2 regions of the Arthrobacter sp. SlRoot2-15 genome follow, and region 1 is predicted to be linked to the other one. Evidence: riboswitches for the same ligand, from Rfam matches in the RefSeq annotation. Region 1 holds a riboswitch; the other holds the start of a gene.
The links. A riboswitch is a leader RNA that binds a small molecule or an ion and turns the genes downstream of it on or off. The one in region 1 is predicted to bind cyclic di-AMP.
Positions count from the first base shown of each region.

Region 2: another riboswitch for cyclic di-AMP. It lies ahead of AC6I9V_RS05130 (M23 family metallopeptidase); the one in region 1 lies ahead of AC6I9V_RS15980 (NlpC/P60 family protein).

Region 1 covers NZ_AP046058.1:3,429,462-3,436,639, forward strand. Annotated here, with positions in the region: gene AC6I9V_RS15955 (MBL fold metallo-hydrolase) at 1-1,144, opposite strand, end outside; gene AC6I9V_RS15960 (hypothetical protein) at 1,268-2,578, opposite strand; gene AC6I9V_RS15965 (glycoside hydrolase family 16 protein) at 2,969-3,934, opposite strand; gene AC6I9V_RS15970 (DNA alkylation repair protein) at 4,351-4,872, shown strand; gene AC6I9V_RS15975 (hypothetical protein) at 4,869-5,123, opposite strand; cyclic di-AMP (ydaO/yuaA leader) riboswitch at 5,325-5,487, shown strand; gene AC6I9V_RS15980 (NlpC/P60 family protein) at 5,492-6,223, shown strand; gene AC6I9V_RS15985 (dihydrofolate reductase family protein) at 6,320-6,877, opposite strand; gene AC6I9V_RS15990 (helix-turn-helix domain-containing protein) at 7,151-7,178, shown strand, end outside.
Region 2 covers NZ_AP046058.1:1,140,833-1,148,010, forward strand. Annotated here, with positions in the region: gene AC6I9V_RS05120 (HNH endonuclease) at 1-444, opposite strand, end outside; gene AC6I9V_RS05125 (NlpC/P60 family protein) at 701-1,441, opposite strand; cyclic di-AMP (ydaO/yuaA leader) riboswitch at 1,706-1,864, opposite strand; gene AC6I9V_RS05130 (M23 family metallopeptidase) at 2,012-2,839, opposite strand; cyclic di-AMP (ydaO/yuaA leader) riboswitch at 2,844-3,055, opposite strand; gene AC6I9V_RS05135 (iron-dependent transcriptional repressor DtxR) at 3,205-3,900, opposite strand; gene serC (phosphoserine transaminase) at 4,186-5,316, shown strand; gene AC6I9V_RS05145 (MFS transporter) at 5,306-6,616, opposite strand; gene AC6I9V_RS05150 (DUF3027 domain-containing protein) at 6,659-7,178, opposite strand, start outside.

The sequences.
Region 1 (7,178 bases):
CAGCGTCGAAGCCGTCGAGTTCCTCCGGCTGGATCAGCTTCGGGGTGCTGGCAGGCAGGCCCTCGAGGCTGGTGAGGTAGCCGGCGACGTTGTCGATGCCGACGCGGACGAGGTGGTCCCACATCTCCTGCGCGTCAGCCTGGCTGGACGCGAGCAGGACCAGCGGGTTCTTGTCGGTTTCGGGGTTCACGACCCAGGCGCCGAAGCTGGCGGTGGACTTGCCGGCCGGGATGTTCAGCGACCGGGCAACGGTGCCCTCGTGGACCTGGCCGTTGGGGCGGGTGTCCACGAAGGTCAGGGTGTCGTCGGCCAGGCCGGCGGCAACGTCGGCGGTGGCGAGTTCGGCCAGCGGGGTCCGCTCGCCCATCACGGCCGGGCCTTCGCGGTTTTCACGCTTCATCCGGGCGAAGTAAGCGTGCGCGTCGGGCTGGCCGTCGAGGAGCTCGTCGATGAAGCCCTGCTCGTCGTTGGCGGCGAGGTAAGGGCCCCACCAGGCGTAGAGCCGTTCGTAGCCGACGGTGGAGGAGGGGATGGCGCCCAGGGCCTTGCCGCAGGCACTGCCGGCGCCGTGGCCGGGGTGGACCTGGACGTGGTCCGGCAGGGTCAGGAACTTGTCCCGGAGGCTGGCGAAGAGCTGCTTCGCGCCCTCGAAGCGCGTATCGACGCCGCCGGCGGCCTCGTCGAGCAGGTCCGGCCGGCCCAGGTCACCGGAGAACACGAAGTCGCCGGAGAGCAGGTAACCGGGGGCGTTCGCGAACGCGCCGTCGGTGATCAGGAAGGACAGGTGCTCGGGCGTGTGGCCGGGGGTATGCAATGCCTTGACCGTGATGTTGCCGAGGGTGATCTCTTCATTGTCGTGCAGGCGTTCGGCGTCGAAGCCGTACTGCCAGTCGGCTCCGCCCTCGCCGGAGACGTAGGCGGTGGCGCCGGTTGCGGCGGCCAGTTCCCGGGTGCCGGAGAGGAAGTCGGCGTGGATGTGGGTCTCGGTGACGGCCACGATCTTCATGCCATTGGCGGCGGCGAGGTCCTCGTAGACGGCGATGTCGCGCCGGGGATCAACGACCAGCGCCTCTCCCTTGGCCTGGCAGCCGATGAAATAGCTGGCCTGGGCGAGGTCTTCGTCATAGATGCGCTCGATAAGCATTCAGGGTGCTCCTTCTTGATGTAGACGGGGAAGGGATTCCTTCCTCTTCTGACTTCAACAATAATACCCCCGGGGGTATCACGCAAGCTGCGTCCGGACGGCTTCGGCCGCCCGGGACGGTGCCTAGCCGCCAACCCTGGCCATCACCTTGTTGATGGTTGCCGCCAGGCCGTCCGCCGCCTGCTGGACGGCGCTGTCGGAGAGGGTCTTGGTTTCGGTTTCGACGCAGAGCCTGCCCTTACGGGCACCCACCAGGACATGCCGGACGCCGGTTCCGTCGGGAAGCATGTACACAACGGCGTAGCCGGTTTGCCCGCTGGTATCGACGATGGGGTGATTGAGCGGCGACCAGGTCCGGGACCCAGCCGAAGGCAGCTGCTCCTGAACCGTGGTGCAGCCGGCCAGATCGGCGGCCCGTCGGTCGAAAGCTGACCCGTCCGGTGACGGCGCGGGCAGGCCGATGAGCCGCAGGCTGATCTGGTCGGGTGCCTGGCCGGTGCCGGGGATCTCGGCCACCACGGTGGCTGCTCCGCCCAGCGAGGCGAGGTACGCCGCGTCGTCGTAGATGCAGTGTGGGGCGGCCGGATCCGCGGGTGTTGCCGGTTCCGTGGGGGCGTAGCGGCCTTCCAGCACCTGGGCCGGGCTTCCGTTGGGCCCGGTAATGCCCTGCAGCAGCCGCGCCAGTTGCTCCGGGCTCTGAAGTTCGGGTGCCTGCCGGGACGGTGGTTGGGCTGGTGCGGGGTGCGCCGACGGCGGTTCCGACGGCGGTTTCGACGTCGGGCTGGGCGGCACACTGGCGGCCGGGGCGCCGCCGGCCAGTTCCCGGACCAGCTTCTGGGCCAGCCCGAGCAGCGGCGCCAGGGCGGACTGGAGTTCGTCGTCGGACGGATTGGCCGGCACCTGCCGACTGAGCCCGAGAGACACTGTTCCCTTGAGGACCTGCAGGGACACGGTGCCGGCAGCCGGGGCAGTATCTGCTGCTGCGGCCGGGCTCGAAACCAGGGCGTAGGCCCGTTCCCCCAGTTCAGGGACGGTCAGCAGCCGGACGGTGGTCGGCGGCGAGTCCGCGGAGGCCTGCCGGAAGCTCGCGCAGGTGGCGGCCTGCTCGTCGGCGTAGGCGAAGTCCGCGGCAACCACCGTGTCCCGGGGCGCGCTCCTGGCCAGCACAAAGGCCACGGCCTCGCGGGACCACGCTCCGGTGAGCGTCAGGACGCCGGCCGCGAAATTCATGTCCAGGTCTGCGCTGCTGGTCGGCGCGCTGTGCGGCTGGAAGACGCCGCATTCACCGGGCTCGACGGCGGGCCCCTGCGCGGGTGCAGGCCGTCCCTGAAGGCGCGTCCGCAGGTCCGCGCTCTTTGAGACCCTCCCGGCGCCCTGCTGGCTGCCGTTGATCGCCCGGTCCACCAGGGACATCAGTTCCTCGTCGGAGAGCACCGCATCACCCGCCGGAGACGCTGAGGCGCCGGCAGGGGAGGGGGACTCGGCGGCGGACGAGGCGGGGCGGCTGCTGGCAGAAGGAGGGGATGGTGATCCGGGTGTGCAGCCGCTCAATGCCAGCGCGGCCGCGGCGCAGGCCAGAAACCAGCGCTGTCGCCACGGGGGACCGCCGGGGATTCTGGTTCTTGTTGCAGCACCTGGGCGCACGACTGGACTCCCTGCCGTCGAAAGATGTGCTGCGCCCAGCTTCCGCCCCGCGCTCCGGCGGCACCAGAGGATTTATGCCCGGCGCCACAAAGGCACCGTCCTCAGCCGAAGATGGTGCCTTTGTGGTGTGACGATGCCTTAGGTATTGCGGTGACGGATACTGCGCCGCCCGCCTCTGTCCTACTGGTAGACGCGGACCCAGTCGACCTGCATCTGCGACGGGCTGGTGGCGGTGCCGTCGGGGAACCAGTCGAGCTGCATCGTCTGGTGCATGCCGACCGTGGGCTGGTGCGCCGGGTTGGTGTCGCTGAACGTTTTCACGCCGTCGATGTAGCCGGTGATCCCGGCCGGCGTCCACTCCACCGCGTAGTTGTGCCATTGCGTCGTGTCCACGGGCGTGGCCGCCGTCGTCTGGAAGTCTCCGCCGCTGCAGGCGTAGTGCAGGAAGAATTTCATGGCAGCGGTGTTCGAGGTGCCTTCCGCGAAATCCACCTCGGCACAGTTCGGCGAGGTGTTGTTGTTCGGCCACAGCAGCAGCACGGGGTGGTACTCGGGGTCGCGGGCGTTGGTCTTCATCCGGGTCTCCCAGCGGCCGTACTTCTGCTGGCCGAACTTTGCCGACATCCCGCCGGTGGTGCCGGCCGCGTCGCCGGTGACCGTGGCGACGCCGTTGGCCACTGACCACGCCTGCGGGCTGCGGACGCCCTTGCCGGCATGTCCGGCGCCGTTGAAGACGCCCCACTTGGTGGCGTCCGGGGCGCCGGCGTAGGAGAATTCGTCGCCGGCTAGAACGGGACCCCAGCCCAGGGCGGCCGCGGCCTGTGCTCCGTCGCCGGCGGGGGCTGCCGGGGCCGGTGCCACTGCGGGCGCTGCCGGCACCGCGGGTGCTTCGGCCGGCACGGCCGGGGGAGTGCTGGGGGCCGCCGGTGCGGCAGCCGGCGGAGTTGCCGGGGCCGCTGCGGTGGTTTCCGCGGGGGCCGGAGCGGCGGCGGAGGTGGCCGGCGCCGACGTCGGGGATGCTGCCCGGGCAGACGACGTCGGGCTGGCCGCCTTGGTGGGCGCGGCGGTACCGGCTGAGGACGCAGCGCTGCATCCGGTCAGCGACAAGGCACCGAGGGTAACGGTGATGGCAATCTTCTTGAACAAGTGACCCCTCCGGGCTATTGAATTGGCGCAAGCGTCAGGCGCGGTCGGGCCGCTGGCGAGCGTCTTGCAGCTTCTTTCAGCCCCGCCTGGCGGACAGGGCGAGCAGGCGCCGAATGGCGCGGCGGCGCCCTGCACAGCGGGCATCCGGGGCCCTGCGTTCGGGCCTGGCCCTCGGGCCAGCCGTCAACGTTACCCGATCGTAACCTTCGTTCGCAAAACGCCTGCCGGTCCTGGTGCTCTGGCCGGAGAAGAAGCTGGGGCCCTGCTGTATCCGGACGGCAGGTCCTCGACATCTCCGACGAACCCTACGACGGGAACCCGGCCCACTCCGCAGAGAGCATCGCACGCGGAAAGTTTGCCGCGCAGGGTTGACCCCGGCTGCAGGACCGGGCCGGCGGCTGCGACAGAATGGACCTATGAGCGAGGCGGGTGACTTCATTGATGCGGCGCTGCAGCGCGAAAGCACCTGGCAGCGGGCCGAGGAGGCACGGTCCCGTCTCGGTCCGGAACTCGGGTCCTACGGCGCCTCCGTCGGCGCCGTCCGGGGCGCGGTCCGGGATGCGCTCCGCCGCTACCGGCACCTCGGCCGTGACGGGATCACGGCGCTCAGCTCGGAGTTGTGGGCGGTACCGGTCTTCGAACGCCGCCTCGCCGCCGTCGTCCTGCTGCAGTCCCGTATCACCATGCTGGACAACTCGGACCTGACCCGGATCGAAGGCTTCCTGCGCGGTGCGCGCCTGCGTGAGCTGGCGGATCCGCTGGCGGTCGACGTCGTCGGGCCGCTGATTGCGGGTCTTGACGGGGTAAGCCGGAACCGGGCCGAGGCTGTGCTGGAACGGTGGCTGCAGGATCCGGACCCGTGGCTGCGCCGCGCGGCGCAGCTGGCACCAGCGGGCGAACTCCGCTCCGACGGTGGCAGGCGCCGCAAGGTTCCCTAGCGGGACGGCCTGCGCTCCACCACGGCGTAGGCCTTGCCATCGAGGAACTGCCAATCGGTCACGACCATAAAGCCGAGGGCATCTACACGGTCGTTCAGGACGTGGACGTCGAATCCGCCGTCGCGCGGTTCGGCGTCCCAGGTGGCAACGTGGATTTCCCCGCCCTCGAGAACCAGCAGCTCCGTGTTGACGTCGAAGTCCTCCTGCGGCTGGTCACTTAGCTGGCAGATGGCGACACAGTGCCGGTTCATAACAGGGCCTCCGCTCGGGGAACGCTGGATGAGCCCATCCTATGCGTGGCGGCGCCCGGCGCCCTAGGCCTAATTCCCCGCCAGGACACGCCCCCGTTACCTGAATGTGACATTACCGCCCAGTACCGTTACCGTGGATAGGTGCCTGTTTGTTTCCGATACGGGCGCTTCCGAGCCGATTGCCTAACTCTGCCGCGGCCCGGAATCCGAATGCAACCTTCTGGCAGAGACGGGGAAACCACTTATTACCTGCCGCTCCGGCGGGTCTTGGGGTGAAGCCGCGCAGCCCGCTCTGACGGGCCCGCGGCCGGGTGCCTCCCATCCGAATCCGACAGCTCACCTCGCAGGCATTGGGAGAGGCTACCAACATGACTTCACGCACTACTGCTGCGCGCCATCGTTCCGACGTCCCCGCAGGACGGACCTCAGCATTTTCGGTCAAGCCAGGCACAGTCGGCCGCCAGGCCGCAGTCATTATGGCGGCGTCCGGCCTCGTCCTGACGAGCGGCATGGCGGCCAATGCCGCGTCCGCACCGGCCGAGCGCGACTCCGCACCGGCATCATCCGTCGACGTCGCCAGCAAGGTTTCGGCGCCGGTCACCGCGGATTCCGCGGTGCAGATCAGCTTCGACCGTCCGGCCGTGGCCACCACGCCCGCGCCCGTCGTCGAGCAGCCCAAGCCCGTCGCCGCACCGGCGGTTGCCCAGGCTCCGGCCGCCCCCAAGATCACGGTCCAGGCCCAGGCTGCCGTTGCCCCGGCCCCGGCCCCGGCTGCCGGCGGAGTCAACGCCGCAATGCTGTCGGCCGCCTACAGCCAGATCGGCATCACCCAGGACTGCACCGCCATGGTCGAGAAGGCCCTCGGCGCTGCCGGCATCCCGGTCGGCGACCTGGGTCCGCAGCAGTTCATGAACTACGGCAAGGTTGTGGCCGACCCGCAGCCGGGCGACATGATCGTCCAGTCCGGCCACGTCGCCATCTACGCCGGCAACGGCCAGGCCATCAGCGGCGGCATGAACGGATCCAACCAGACGATCTCGCACCCGCTCTCCTGGCTGACCGCCACCGGCGGTGTGACGTTCGTCCGCGCCGGAGCGTAAGCACCGTGTAGGCATTGCACCAGCACTGCTCCCGAAGGCCGGTGGCCGGTTGTCGCTACGACAGCCGGCCACCGGCTTTCGCTGGTCCGCCGCAACTCAGCTGGTGTACCGCACCCGGACCACTCCGTTGCCGAACGTCCGAGTTTCGGCGAGCGTAAGTGCGGCCCTGCTGTCTGCGGGCTTGAACAGCGGCGTGCCCTGCCCCAGCAGCACCGGGTGGATGTAGATCCAGTACTCGTCAATCAGTCCGAGCCGTCGGAAGCTGTCCGCCAGCCGGGCCCCGCCCAGGGCCAGGTCGCCGCCGGGCTGTGCCTTGAGTGCCAGGATGTCCTCGACGACGACGTCGCGCGCCACCGTGGTGTTCCAATCGGCGCTCTCCAGGGTTTTGGAGTAGACGATCTTGGGCATCTCGCGCCAGATGCCCGCGAACTCGGCCTCGGGTGGCGTGCTGGCCGGGTTCTGGTCCGCCGTCGGCCAGTAGGCGGCCATCAGCTCATAGGTGATGCGGCCGTCCAGGAAGGCGCCCATGGTGCGGAGCTCCTCGTTGAAGTGGCTGTGGAGCTCGTCGTCCACCATGTGCCAGTCAAGCTCCCGGTGGGGGCCTTCCATGAACCCGTCCAGGGACACCTGCATTGCAAAGATGATCTTCCGCATGCGCCGAGCCTACGCGCGCACCGGACCCCGGGGAACAGTCCGGCGGAGAACGTTCCGGGGGGAAACGACGGCGGGAACCGCCGCCTCTGCCCGCGGAGACCGGCAACATGGTGCCGGTCCGAGTCCGGGTGGCGGGCTGAATCCCCTCACTCAGGTCGTTTCGGCAGCATCTTGCCGAAAGTCGTAAATTGCGGCACGATAGGGGGAGTTTCCCGCCCGAACCGGCAAAATGATGCCGGACAGTCGTGGCGGGTCCGTTGGGGAGGGAAAACAGTGGATGATGTGGCGGCGATCGCCGAGG
Region 2 (7,178 bases), 2.3 Mb from region 1:
CTCCTTGATCTGCCAGATGGTGCCCTTGGGCGGGCCGGGAAGGAAGCCGAGTTTCCAGCCCATTTCCCCGGGTGTATGGTCCCCCTTGGCATTGTTGCAGCGCAGGCAGGCGGCGACGAGGTTTTCCCACGAATCCGCGCCGCCCCGGGACTTGGGCTGGACATGGTCGATGGTGTGGGCCGCCTTGCCGCAGTAGGCGCAGCGGTGGTTGTCGCGGCGCAGCACCCCCCTGCGGCTGACCGCCGTCAGAGTGTTGTAGCGCGGCCTGATGTACCTGTTCAGCAGGATCACGGAGGGCCGGCCGAGGATATCCTGCGGGCCCACCACGGGATCGTCGCCTTCGGCCACCACACTGGCCTTCCCCGTCAGCACAAGGACCAGCGCCCGGCGGAAGGTGACTACCGCCAGCGGTTCATATCCAGCATTCAGAACGAGAGTGCGCATCCGCATACCTCTTCACGGCCGCACCCGCCAGGGGCACGAGGGCCGGCTGCCCTGTGCATGGTCGGGCTATGGATCGACACCACAAGAGTAAACACGGCAGGCCAGGTTTACCGAATTTTGTTTCGGCGCGCCCCCGCGGCTGGGTCCGCCGCAGGGTCCGGGGGGCGGGTCGGCACTGCGCCCCGGGCAACGCAAAGGACCCCTGCCGCGGGCAGGGGTCCTTCACGATGCTTCCGGCGGGCGCCGGGATTCAGTCTTAGCCGCCGACGCGGATGAAGACCGGGCCGGAGCCGACGTTGACGCTGTACAGCGCGGTGGTTCCGCCGTTCCAGCCGCCGTGGACGGCCATGCCGTTGCCGACGTAAACAGCGATGTGGGCCATGCCCATGCCGCCGTTCTGGTAGTAGGCGAGGTCGCCCGGCTGAGCTTCAGCAGCGCTCACGGTGCGGCCCAGGGACAGGTAACCTGCCGGCCAGCCGTGGTAGTTGATGCCAACTGCGGCCAGCGCGTTGGTGGCCAGCATGGTGCAGTCCTGGGAGACACCGATCTGCGCGTAGGCAGCAGCGGCGATCGAAGCGCCCATGCCGCTGACAGCAGCCGGAGCCTTCGTGGCCAGGGAGGCGGTCACCGCGTTGCCGGTGGAAGCGGCAGCTTCCTTGACCTTGACGACGGGCTTGGGAGCCTCGACGGGGGCCGGTGCGGTGGTAACAGCGGGCTTCTCGTAGGAGATCGCGATGCTGGAGGCCGCGGAGATCGTGGCCGGTGAGGTGGACTGCACTTCCAGGGCGGAAGCGGAGGTCGACTCGCGCTGAACGTTGGTCTCGGCAGCGTTGGCTGCGATACCGCTGGTCAGCACCAGGCCGGAGGCTGCAGCGATAACCGCAGCCTGGCGACCCATACCACCGGCGTTGTCGCCGACGGCCTTAGCAATGACAGCCAGCGAGTTGGTCTTGGTGACCTCCGCGCGGTGGCGTGCAATGGTTGCACGAGTAGTCATTCAGTTCTCTCTTTCGTGATCCTTTTGTCCGCGCTCAATTCAGGCGGGACTGAGGACGCTCCGGCATCTTGGGGGTACGCCGGATCGCCCCGAAACGGGTTTCTTTAGCGAAGGGTGTACTGCGAAGACGCGCCAAAAGCGGGAACTGCGTTGTGAGATCCAGTCCGGGCGCCGACAAGGGCAGCGCGGAGCATGGAGTTCAGCGGGCTCAACTGAGCCTCGCCAGCGCGAGAACGCGCAGCATTGTGGCGTGAAGACACGAAAGTAGCCTCTCCCAATGCCTACGAGGTGAGCTGTCGGATTCGGATGGGAGTCACCCGGCCGCGCCGCTTCCTGGGAAGCTTTGCGACTTAACCCCAAGGTCTTCTTGCGAAGACCAAAATTGGTTCCCCCGCCCCTGCCAGACGATGTCATGCGAACGGACCTTGAGCGGTGGCAGAGTTAGGCAATCCACTCAAGAGCGCCAACTTCGGAGAAGTTGGCGTGCTTCATACGGTACAGCAGTTGGGACTCAATGTCACATTCAGATCACGGCGTGTCACAGAAATGCGAGTGGTCCCTCGGCTCGGCTTAGAGCCAGCCCAGCGGATCAACGACTTCCCCGTTGACCATCACCTCGAAGTGGAGGTGGCAGCCGGTGGAGGCGCCGGTGGTGCCGCTCATCGCCACCACGTCGCCGCGGGAAACCTGCTGGCCCACGCGGACAGTGGAGGACGACAAGTGGTTGTACGTGGTCTCCAGGCCATTGCCATGGTCGATCACGACGCGGTTGCCGCCCCCGTAGGGGTGCCAGCCGGTAAAGGTTACGGTGCCGCTGGCCGCGGCATGCACGGCGGTGCCGCACTGGGCGGCGTAGTCCTGCCCGCGGTGGAATTCCCCGACGGCGCCCGTGATGGGACTGATCCGATAGCCGAAGGGCGAGGCGGTGACCATCGTGTCCAGCGGGTGGCCGAGGCTGCCGGCCGAGGCCGCCCGGGTGATCGTGCTGGCGGACTGGGCGCTGAGCAGCTGCTTCAGCTTGCCGTCCGGGTCGCCCTTGGTGGTGACGGCTGTGCGGTTGAAGTCAATCTGGGCAGCGGAGGCCTTGACTTCGGGCTGCGCCGCGGCGGAAACCGAGCCGGTCTTGGCGGAGTCCGTGGAGTCGGTGGCCATCACTGGGCCGGTGGCCGGGACTGTGAAGGTGAGGACCAGGCCGGTGGCCGCCAGGGCGATGCCGGCTTTCTGCCCGACGCCGCTGACAGCGGCAAAGTCGGTTATCTGACGGAACGCACTGCGCCGGCCGCGGCGTTCGTCGCGGTGCGCGTCACGCGGGCGCCCGGCGGTTACGACGGCGGCCGGGCGCGGCTCCGGAGCGGGACCGGTCGCACGACGGCGGCCCCTGACGGTCTCGGTGGTCAACTACGGTTCCTCTCTGGATAGCCTGCGAAGTTAGCTGTCGGATTCGGGTCAGAGAGATCAAAGACCCGGTCCGCCGGTGCAAGCATCCAGACACAGGGGCATCCAAGGGAGGCCTCATGGAGATTGCTTGCCGCTAGCGGACTTCACCCCAAGGCTGTTGGATCAACAGCCGGTAGTGGTTCCCCCGCCTCTGCCAGAAGGTGACTCGCCTACTGATCCGCTGGCAGAGCTCGGCTTCGGATCAGATAACGCTTTAGTATCAGTGCCAGTTCATAACTATAGGCGATTAAGACAGGCAGTAATAATTTCGTTATCTCCCCTGTGCACAACTTGGCCCCCACGCCCAGGACGGCGGTTCGGACAAGTTACCCGAGCGTAACGAAGACGTGGGCCGCGACCTCGGGAGGCAGTTCAAGGGCGCCCTCGATATCGGGGACCCGGACCGAGATGTACTCCCCCACGCGTTCCAGCGAGACCCGGGCGCCGGGCCGGATTCCGCCCTCGTCGAGCTGCACCAGCAGCTCCGGTTCCACCTGGATGGGCTCGGCGAGGCGGCTCACGGTGATCCGGGAGTCAGCGCCGTAGCCGGCCATGGCATCGAGCAGGTTCACGACCCCGCCCGCGGCCTCCGACGGCGGGAGACCGCCCAGGTCCGCGAGCCCGGGAATCGGATTTCCGTACGGGGACACGGTGGGGTGGTCCAGCATTTCGAAGATGCGCCGTTCAACCCGTTCGCTCATCACATGCTCCCAGCGGCACGCTTCCTCGTGGACGTAGGCCCAATCGAGTCCGATCACGTCGGCCAGGAGCCGCTCGGCCAGCCGGTGCTTGCGCATCACCTCGATGGCGCGCTTGCGCCCCGCGTCGGTCAGCTCAAGGTGCCGGTCGCCGGAGACAACCACCAGGCCGTCGCGTTCCATCCGGCCGACGGTCTGGGACACGGTGGGACCGGAGTGGCGGAGCCGTTCGGCGATGCGGGCGCGGAGGGCGACGATGTTTTCTTCTTCAAGTTCCAGGATGGTCCGGAGATACATCTCGGTGGTATCGATCAGATCCGTCATTCAGCTCAGCTCCTCGAGCGCCGTCCTTGCGTCATTCCCACCGTACCGCGTGCAGGATGCGCCCCGGCGAGATCCGCCGTACATCACCGCACAGCCTAGCCTATTTTGAATTACTCCGGATAATCTGCGGACCTCCCGCCCGGGCCGTCTCAGTGACCGGACTATGACGGACGATTTTCCCGCCTGCCCGGGACCGTCGGGCAGAATAAGGGCAGGTCCCCGGCCGCAGCCCCCGCACCATCCGCCCGGGCCACGCCACGCACCCAGCCGACAATTGGAGCCACTGTGAGCGACACCAGCATCACCATTCCCGCGAACCTGCTGCCCAAGGACGGCCGCTTTGGCGCCGGTCCGTCGAAGGTCCGGCCGGAGCAGATCCAGGCCCTGTCCGCGGCGTCGGAGACGCTGCTGGGCACCTCGCACCGGCAGGCTCCGGTCAAGAACCTCGTGGGGTCGATCCGCACCGGCCTCAGCGACTTCTTCCGCGCCCCCGACGGCTATGAGGTCATCCTCGGCGTCGGCGGCTCCACGGCGTTCTGGGACATCGCCAGCTTCGGCCTCGTGGAGAACAAGGCACAGCACCTGTCCTTCGGGGAGTTCGGCTCGAAGTTCGCCGCCGCCACCAACAAGGCCCCGTTCCTGGCCGAATCCTCGATTATCACCTCCGAGCCGGGCACCCGCCCCGCGGCCCGGGCCGAGGCCGGCGTCGATGTTTACGCCTGGCCGCAGAACGAGACGTCCACCGGTGTTGCTGCCCCGGTCCGGCGCGTGCCCGGCGCCGACGACGGCTCCCTGGTCCTGGTTGACGCCACCTCCGCGGCCGGCGGCCTGGACGTGGACGTGGCCGAGGCGGACGTGTACTACTTCGCCCCGCAGAAGAACTTCGCCTCCGACGGCGGCCTTTGGCTGGGGCTGTTTTCCCCGGCCGCCCTCGAGCGTGCCGCCCGGGTTAAGGCGAGCGGCCGCTGGATCCCGGACTTCCTCGATCTCCAGACCGCAATCGACAATTCACGGCTGAACCAGACCTACAACACCCCGGCCCTGGCCACCCTGGTCACCCTGGAGGCGCAGGTGCAGTGGCTCAACGCCAACGGCGGCCTCGACTTCGCCGCCGCGCGGACCGCCGACTCGGCCGGCCGCATCTACCGCTGGGCCGGGGCCTCCCCCTATGCCACGCCGTTTGTGGCCCGGGCCGAGGACCGCTCCAACGTGATCGCCACGATCGACTTCGACGATTCGATTGACGCGTCTGCCGTCGCCAAGGTCCTGCGCGCCAACGGCATCGTGGACACCGAGCCGTACCGCAAGCTGGGCCGCAACCAGCTGCGCATCGCCACCTTCGTGGCGATCGAGCCCGACGACGTGTCCGCGCTCCTGGAGTGCATCGACTTCGTCGTGGGCGAGCTCAAGCAGTAGCGCCGCCGGCGTCCCCGCCGCCGTTTTCCTCCCGGCCGGCGGCAGGGACGACCCGGAAGTAGCGCAGCCCGCGGGCTCGGCGGTTGAAGGCGATCCGCAGCTGCTTCGCCCGGACGATCCAGACCATGCCGATCACGGCCGCGGCCACGCCCGAGGCCGCGGCCACGCCCATGGACCAGCGGGCCCCGGCCACATTGGCCACCCACCCCACCAGCGGGGCGCCGATCGGGGTGCCGCCCATAAAAATCGCCATGTACAGCGCCATCACCCGCCCGCGCATCACCGGATCCGTGGTGGTCTGGACGTAGCCGTTGGCGCTGGTCATCATGGTGATCGCGAAGAGGCCCACTGGTACCAGCGCGACGCCGAACCAGAAGTAGTCGGGCGCCAGCGCCGCGAGGCCGGAGGTCAGGCCGAAGGCGCCGGCCGCCCCGAAGATCACGCGCATCCGCGGCCGTCCCCGTCCGGCCGAGAGCAGCGCGCCGGCGACCGATCCGATCGCCATGATCGAATTCATCAGGCCGAAAGCGCCGGCGTCCAGGCCAAATTCGGTGCCGACCATGGCCGCAATAAAGAGGACGAAGTTCAGTCCCAGGGTTCCCACGATGAACACCGCCACCAGCACCACCACAATGTCCGGCCGGAAGCGCACATACCGCAGGCCCTCGCGGATCCGCCCCTTGCCCGCCGGCGCCCGGGGCAGCTGCCGCAGCGAGGCTCCGGGGATCTTGGCCAGGCTCAGGAGCAGCGCCAGGAAGGTGACGGTGTTGACCAGGAACACCCAGCCGGGCCCGATGGCCACGGTGAGCAGCCCGGCGACGGCGGGCCCGATCATCCGCGCCACGTTGAACGAGGCGCTGTTGAGGGCGACGGCGTTGGGCAGGTAGTCGTCGCGCACCAGCTCCGAGACGAAGGTCTGGCGCACGGGGGCGTCGAGGGCGGAGACGACGCCCAGCAGCAGGGCAAAGATGTAGACGTGCCAGAGCTGGGCGGCGCCGGACAGCACCAGGACGCCGAGCGCCGCGCTCAGGAGGGCCATGCCGGACTGCGTCAGGACGAGCAACTGCTTGCGGTTGAAGCGGTCGGCAACGAGCCCTGCCACCGGGGCCAGGAAGAGCTGCGGGCCCAGCTGCAGGGCCATGGTGATGCCCATGGCTCCGGCGTCCTGGTCGCTCAGGTGGTCAAAGACGAGCCAGTCCTGCGCGGTGCGCTGCATCCAGGTCCCGATGTTGGAGACCAGGGCGCCGATGAACCAGATCCGGTAGTTCAGGATGTGCAGTGATTTGAAGGTGGACCTCATGTCCCAACCCTTCGCCGCAGTCCCCCGAACGGTGCCAAACCGCTAGTCGGCCTCGACGGCGGACTCGTCCTCCGCCGCCCCGGTTCCGTCCGCGTCCTCGGGCCCTGCCGGCGCCTCTGCGGCGTTGTCGGCGGGCGGTTCCGTCACGGCACCCGAGGCGGGTGCGGTGACGTCGTCCTGCTGCGCGTCCTCGGGGCGGACCCGTTCGGCCCACGGCACCCATTCCGGGGCCAGGATCGAATCCTCGGAGGGCAGCAGGCCCAGTTCGTCCACGGTGACAACCTTGGACCGGGAGTTGCGCGTGAGCACCGCGTACCACTGCCAGCCGCCGTAGCCGGGCAGCTTGGATTCGAAGAGGTGCGTGACCAGACGGTCGCCCTCGCTCTTGGCACCCAGGTGCCGGCCGATCTGCTCGGCCGGGGCGATGCTTTCCACGGCGGTCCGTGCGGCGTCCACCGCGGCTGCCAGGAAGGCATCGGGCTTGCCGGTGCGCCAGGCGGGGACACCGAAGCGCGGCTTGGATCCTGCTTTGGCGCCGGCGGCCTTGGCGGCCGCACCGGCC